Regions from separate parts of the Xenophilus sp. genome, predicted to be linked through region 2. Evidence: predicted binding sites of a transcription regulator. Region 2 holds the regulator's gene; the other holds the start of a gene.
The links. The regulator FNR, encoded in region 2, switches genes on or off when oxygen is low (the NO sensors DNR and NnrR bind a similar motif). The targets are predictions, from matches to a motif close to TTGATNNNNATCAA.

Region 1 (3,399 bases), on a different contig from region 2:
ACAGCATCACCAGCACCGCGCCGGCGGTGGTCATCCAGAAGCTGAAGTTGTTCAGGAAGGGGAAGGACACGTCGCGCGCGCCGATCTGCAGCGGCACCACGTAGTTCATCAGGCCCGTGACGAAGGGCATGGCCACGAAGAAGATCATGATCACGCCGTGGGCGGTGAAAATCTGGTCGTAGTGGTGCGGCGGCAGGTAGCCCATGTTGTCGCCGAAGGCCATGGCCTGCTGCAGGCGCATCATGATCGCGTCGGAGAAGCCGCGCAGCAGCATCACCACGCCCAGCACCATGTACATGATGCCGATCTTCTTGTGGTCGATGGTGCAGAACCAGTCGCGCCACAGCGGGCCCCAGAGCCGGTAGCGGGTGATCAGGGCCAGCAGGGCGATGCCGCCCAGCACGACGGCCACGAAGGTCCACAGCAGGATGGGCTCGTGCGCCATGGGCACCGAGTCCCAGGTCAGCCGGCCCAGGAGCCAGTGGGTCGGCGCCGAAGAAGGTTCAGACATGGTTCTTGTCACTCACACTCAGGTTGGCAGCGGCGGCGCGCGTGCCTCAGTTGTCCGCCAGCGCGACCGGCATGCCGGGCGTGCAGATCGATTGCGCCTGGGCCTTGGCGAACAGCGCCCCGTTGACGCGGGCGCGGCCGCGCAGCGCGTCCGAGGCCATCGTCTCGTGCATGCAGCGCTGGCCGTCCTCGACGCACAGGTTGAGCACGCGCTGGTACAGGTTCGGATCGACCGAGGCGAAGCGCTCGACCGGATGGCGCTCGCTGGGGCGGGCGAGGTCGCGGTAGGCGTCGCGCGTCAGCGGCTTGCCCTCGGCCTTGGCCCGGGCCACCCACCGGGCGAAGTCCTGCTCGCTCAGGCCGTGGAACTTGAAGGTCATGCCCGAGAAGCCGGTGCCGCTGTAGTGGGACGACATGCCGTGGAACACGCCCGGCCGGTTGATGACGGCGTTCAGCTCGGTCTGCATGCCGGGCATCGTGTAGATCATGCCGGCCAGGTCGGGCACGTAGAACGCGTTCATGGTCGAGCTGGAGGTGAGCCTGAAGCGGATCGGCCGGTCCACCGGCGCCGCCAGCTCGTTGACGGTGGCGATGCCCTGCTCGGGCAGGATGAACAGCCACTTCCAGTCCAGCGAGACCACCTCGACCTCCAGCGGCTTCACGCCCTCGGGCACCGGCTTGCCGGAGGCGATGCGGTCCAGCGGGCGGTAGGGGTCGAGCTTGTGGGTGCCGATCCAGGTCAGCGCGCCCAGCGCGATGATGATGACCAGGGGCGCGGCCCAGATCACCAGCTCCAGCTTGGTCGAGTGGTCCCAGTCGGGGGCGTAGTCGGTCTCGGCATGCCGGCTGCCCTGGCGGTAGCGCCAGGCGAACAGCAGGATCAGGATGATCACCGGCACGATGATCAGCAGCATGAGCAGGGTGGAGATCACCACCATCTGCCCCTGCTGGGCGGCCACGTCGCCGGCAGGGTTGAGCACCACCAGGTTGCAGCCGGCCAGCAGGCTGGTCGCGGCGAGCAGGGGCAGGGCCCGAAGAGGATTGGGTAGACGCATGCTGGGCATCTCGGCGGCGACGGCACGGTCGCTCCGGGTTGGTACGGGTTGCGAACGGGACGAATCTAACGCGCGGCCGGCCCGGAGGCGATAGGACGTTTTGTCCTATGTCAATGCGCCGCCCGCCACCTTATAGTGCCCCTTGCTGCGCCTCGTCCAGTGCCGCGGGGCCGCGCGCAGGAGACCTGCCCTGATGTCCAGCATCACCTATCCGCCTTCCTTCCCGCCGGCGCCGGACGCCGATGCACAACCGCACGAGGTCCACGGCGACCACAGCGTGTCGCCGGGCGACATCGCCGTCGGCGTGGTGATCGGCCGCGCCTCCGAGTATTTCGACTTCTTCGTCTACGGCATCGCCTCGGTGCTGGTGTTCCCGCAGCTGTTCTTCCCGCTGCACCAGCGGCTGGAGGGGGTGCTGTTCGCCTTCACCATCTTCGCCTTCGCCTTCATCGCGCGGCCCGTCGGCACCGCGATCTCGATGGCGATCCAGCGCCGCTGGGGGCGTGCCACCAAGCTGACCATCGCGCTGTTCCTGCTCGGCACCTGCACGGTGGGCATCGCCTTCCTGCCCGGCTACGAGACGCTCGGCACCAAGGCCGTGCTGCTGCTGGCGGTGCTGCGCGTCGGGCAGGGGCTGGCGCTGGGCGGCTCGTGGGACGGGCTGCCCTCGCTGCTCGCGCTGAGCGCGCCCCCCAACCGCCGCGGCTGGTACGCGATGCTGGGCCAGCTCGGCGCGCCGGTGGGCTTCATCCTGGCCAGCGCGCTGTTCGCCTTCCTCTACGGCAGCCTGTCGCAGGACGACTTCCTCTCCTGGGGCTGGCGCTATCCCTTCTTCGTCGCCTTCGCCATCAACGTGGTGGCGCTGTTCGCCCGCCTGCGGCTGGTGGTGACGCCCGAGTACGAGCGGCTGCTGGAGCGCAGCGAACTGGAGCCGGTGCCGGCCGGCGAGCTGGTGCGCACCCAGGGCTACAACCTGTTCATCGGCGCCTTCGCCGCGCTGGCCAGCTATGCGCTGTTCCACCTGGTGACGGTGTTCCCGCTGTCGTGGATCCACCTGTATACCGAGCAGTCGATCACCGGCTTCCTCGGCGTGCAGATCGTGGGCGGCTTCCTGATCGCCGTGGGCGTGGTCGTCTCCGGCCTGGTGGCCGACCGCTACGGCCGCCGCCGCACGCTGGGCACGCTGGCCGGCATGATCGCGGTCTTCAGCGGCTTTGCGCCGACGCTGCTCAACGGCGGCACGCTGGGCCAGGACGTGTTCATCCTGCTGGGCTGCACGCTGCTGGGCCTGTCGTACGGGCAGGCGGCCGGCGCGGTGACGTCCAACTTCACGCCGCGCTTCCGCTACACCGGCGCGGCGCTCACGCAGGACTTCGCCTGGCTGATCGGCGCCGCCTTCGCGCCGGTGGTGGCGCTGGGCCTGTCGGCCCACTTCGGGCTGGGCTACCTGAGCCTGTACCTGCTGTCGGGCGCCGCCTGCACGCTGGCCGCCCTGGGGCTGAACAAGGCCCTGGTGGCGAAGGACTGACGGCCGGCCTTCATCAGCCGCCGGCGGCGCGCGCCGCCACGGCCTGCGCCAGCGCCTGCACGCTCAGCGGCGCCGAGCCTTCCGCCTTGTTGTTGATCGCCACGTAGGCCGGCCAGCCCGCGCCCACGGTGCCGGCGATCACCTTCGCCAGCACCTCGCGGGTCTCGGGATCGGGGTCCACCAGCCTGTCGAAGGGCTCGTACAGGCCCTTGGCCGTCTCGTAGCCGTAGGCGCCGTGGCGCCGGTGCAGGCTCCAGCGGCACACCAGCGGGCCGGGCCACAGGGCGCGCAGCAGCGGCAGTTGCG
Region 2 (3,399 bases):
GGCATCGTCACCGGCGTCGACCTCTGGAAGATCCAGGACGTGGCGGACGACCTGGTGGTGCCGATCATGGACTTCCCGATCCGCATCGACCGTGATGCGCTCACGCTGGGCTATGCCGGCGTGTACGGCTCCTTCCTGCTGTTCGCCAAGCGCGCCGAGAAGAAGTACGGCGTGCCCGCGCGCGAGCTGCTGGTGGAGCTGGGCCGGCGCGGCATGGTCGGCGGGCAGGAGGACATGATCGAGGACACCGCGCTGACCCTGGCGCGCGAACGCGGCCTGCTGGCTGCCTGAAGGGGAGGCGCATGGCACTCGACAGGAACACCATCGACCAGCTCGCCGCCCACCTGGAGACCTGCGAACTGGAGGCGCGGGACACGCCCAAGATCACCGACGAGCATCCCGGCATGGACTGGGACGACGCCTACGCGATCCAGGACGCGATCCTCGCGCGCAAGCTGGCCCGCGGTGCGCGCGTGGTCGGCCTGAAGGCCGGCCTGACCTCGCACGCCAAGATGAAGCAGATGGGCGTGGACAGCCCCGTCTTCGGCTTCCTCGTGGACGCGTTCAGCGTGCCCGAGGGCGCTGCGGTGAAGACGGCCGGGCTGATCCACCCCAAGGTCGAGCCCGAGATCGCCTTCGTGCTCAAGCACGCGCTCAAGGGGCCGGGCTGCCACATCGGCGCCGTGCTCGCGGCCACCGACTTCGTGCTGCCCGGCATCGAGGTGATCGACAGCCGCTACCGCGACTTCAAGTTCGACCTCAAGAGCGTGGTGGCCGACAACACCTCGGCCGCGCGCTTCGTGGTCGGCGGCCGGGCGCTGCGGCCCGAGCAGGTGGACCTGCGCACCGTCGGCATCGTGCTGGAGAAGAACGGCGCGCCGGTGGCGCTGGGGGCCGGCGCCTCGGTGCTGGGCCACCCGGCCGCCGCGGTCGCCATGCTGGCCAACCACCTGGGCCGGCAGGGCAGGGAGATTCCTGCCGGCAGCCTGATCCTCTCGGGCGGCGCCACCGAGGCGGTGGCGGTGGAGGCCGGCGACGCGGTGACGCTGCGCGTGCAGGGCATGGGCAGCGTCGGGCTGCGCTTCGCCTGAGCGCAGGGAGGCACGACCATGCCCTTCGCCCAGATCTACATGATCGAAGGCCGCACCGAGGCGCAGAAGAAGGCGGTGATCGAGAAGGTCTCGCAGGCGCTGGTGGAGGCCACCGGCGCGCCGATGGCCAACGTGCGCGTCTGGATCCAGGAGGTGCCCAAGGAGAACTGGGGCATCGCCGGCGTCAGCGCCAAGGAACTGGGGCGCTAGCCGGCAGGCGCCGCATCAGGCGCAGACGGTGGGGTTCACCAGCCGCTTGAGCGCATCCGCGTCAAGGATGCGCACGTGGCGCTGGTTCACCTCGACCAGGCCGTCCTCGACGAACTTGGAGAGCGTGCGGCTCACGGTCTCCAGCTTCAGGCCCAGGTAGCTGCCGATCTCCTCGCGCGTCATGCGCAGCACCAGTTCGCTGGCCGAGAAGCCGCGCGCGTGCAGGCGCTGCACCAGGTTGAGCAGGAAGGCGGCCAGGCGTTCCTCGGCGCGCATGCTGCCCAGCAGCAGCATCACGCCGTGCTCGCGCACGATCTCGCGGCTCATGATCTGGTGCACGTGGCGCTGCAGCGCCGTGACCTCGCGCGACAGCTCCTCGATGCGGTCGAAGGGCATCACGCAGACCTCCGCGTCCTCCAGCGCCACGGCGTCGCAGGTGTGGTGGTTGTTGACGATGCCGTCCAGGCCGATGATCTCGCCGGCCATCTGGAAGCCGGTGACCTGGTCGCGCCCGTCCTCGGCCGTCACCTGGGTCTTGAAGACGCCGGTGCGGATGGCGTAGAGCGCCGAGAAGCGCTCGCCGTTGCGGAACAGCGTCTCCTTGCGTTTGACCTTGCGCCGCGTGGCCACGAGGTCGTCGATGCGCTCCAGTTCGGTCGGCTGCAGGCCCACCGGCATGCAAAGCTCCCGCAGGTTGCAGTTCGAGCAGGCGACTTTGATCTTTTCGGGCGTCATGGTCATCAGGTGAGTCGGTCCGACGGTGGCGCCGACGGGCACGAGGCGCGGATCCGCGGCCCTCGACGGCATTGTGCGCGCGCAATCCTCCAGCGGATTGATCCAGGTCAAACAAGCCGAAGCCCAACCGCCGCACAGTGCGAGGGTACCCCGCCACGGGAGCTTTGCCCACCCCGGCCGCCACGATGAGTCCGCTGACCCTCCACCCTTCTCCCGCCGCCCCCGCTGCGGCGGCCGCCGAGCCCGCGCTGTCCCCGGCGCTGCTGCGCCGCTTCGACGTGCCCGGCCCGCGCTACACCTCCTATCCCACGGCCGACCGCTTCGTGGAGGCCTTCGGCGCCGACGACTACGCCCAGGCGCTGGCCCAGCGCCGGCAGGCCGGCCGCGCGGCGGGCCTGCCGCTGTCGCTGTACGTCCACATCCCCTTCTGCCACTCGCTGTGCTACTACTGCGCCTGCAACAAGATCGTCACCAAGCGGCACGAGAAGGGGCGCGAGTACCTGCAGTACCTGCGCCGCGAGATCGCGCTGCAGGTCGAGCACCTGGGGCAGGGCGCGCCGGTCAGCCAGCTGCACCTGGGCGGCGGCACGCCCACCTTCCTGAACGACGGCGAGCTGGGGCAGTTGATGGACATGCTGCGCCAGGCCTTCGCCCTCGCGCCGCAGGGCGAATACTCCATCGAGGTCGACCCGCGCACCGTCGACGAGGCGCGGCTGGCCCGCCTGGCCGAACTGGGCTTCAACCGGCTGAGCTTCGGCGTGCAGGACTTCGACCCGGACGTGCAGAAGGCGGTGCACCGCGTGCAGCCGGCGGCCGAGGTGTTCGCCCTGGTGGGGGCCGCGCGGCGCCTGGGCTTCGGCTCGATCAACGTCGACCTGATCTACGGCCTGCCGCGCCAGAACGCCGAGTCCTTCGAGCGGACGCTGGCCCAGGTGGGCGAGTTGCGACCCGACCGCATCGCGCTGTACGCCTACGCCCACCTGCCCGAGCGCTTCAAGCCGCAGCGCCGCATCGACGCCGCCGAACTGCCGCCTGCCGGCGCCAAGGTCGACATGCTCTCGCGCGCCATCGCGTCCTTCGCCGAGGCCGGCTACAGCTACATCGGCATGGACCACTTCGCGCTGCCCGACGACACGCTGGCCGTCGCCCGGCGGCAGGGGCGGCTGCACCGCAACTTCCAGGGCTACAGCACGCAGCCGGATTGCGACATCATCGGCCTCGGCGTGTCGGCGATCGGACGCGTGGGCGCCACCTACAGCCAGAACGCCAAGTCGCTGGAGGAGTACTACGACCTGATCGGCCAGGGCCGCCTGCCCGTGGTGCGGGGCCTGGCCCTGACGCGCGACGACCTGCTGCGGCGCAC

Region 1: the regulator FNR is predicted to act here: its motif matches at 1,666-1,679, upstream of cyoA (ubiquinol oxidase subunit II).

The regions. Positions count from the first base shown of each region.
Region 1 covers NZ_JBIQNC010000002.1:86,031-89,429, reverse strand. The annotation lists gene cyoB (cytochrome o ubiquinol oxidase subunit I) at 1-511, opposite strand, end outside; gene cyoA (ubiquinol oxidase subunit II) at 558-1,565, opposite strand; gene ACIY1X_RS01085 (MFS transporter) at 1,759-3,093, shown strand; gene ACIY1X_RS01080 (DUF72 domain-containing protein) at 3,107-3,399, opposite strand, start outside.
Region 2 covers NZ_JBIQNC010000006.1:17,241-20,639, forward strand. The annotation lists gene dmpG (4-hydroxy-2-oxovalerate aldolase) at 1-291, shown strand, start outside; gene dmpH (2-oxo-3-hexenedioate decarboxylase) at 303-1,091, shown strand; gene ACIY1X_RS02405 (2-hydroxymuconate tautomerase) at 1,110-1,301, shown strand; gene fnr (fumarate/nitrate reduction transcriptional regulator Fnr) at 1,317-2,036, opposite strand; gene hemN (oxygen-independent coproporphyrinogen III oxidase) at 2,222-3,399, shown strand, end outside.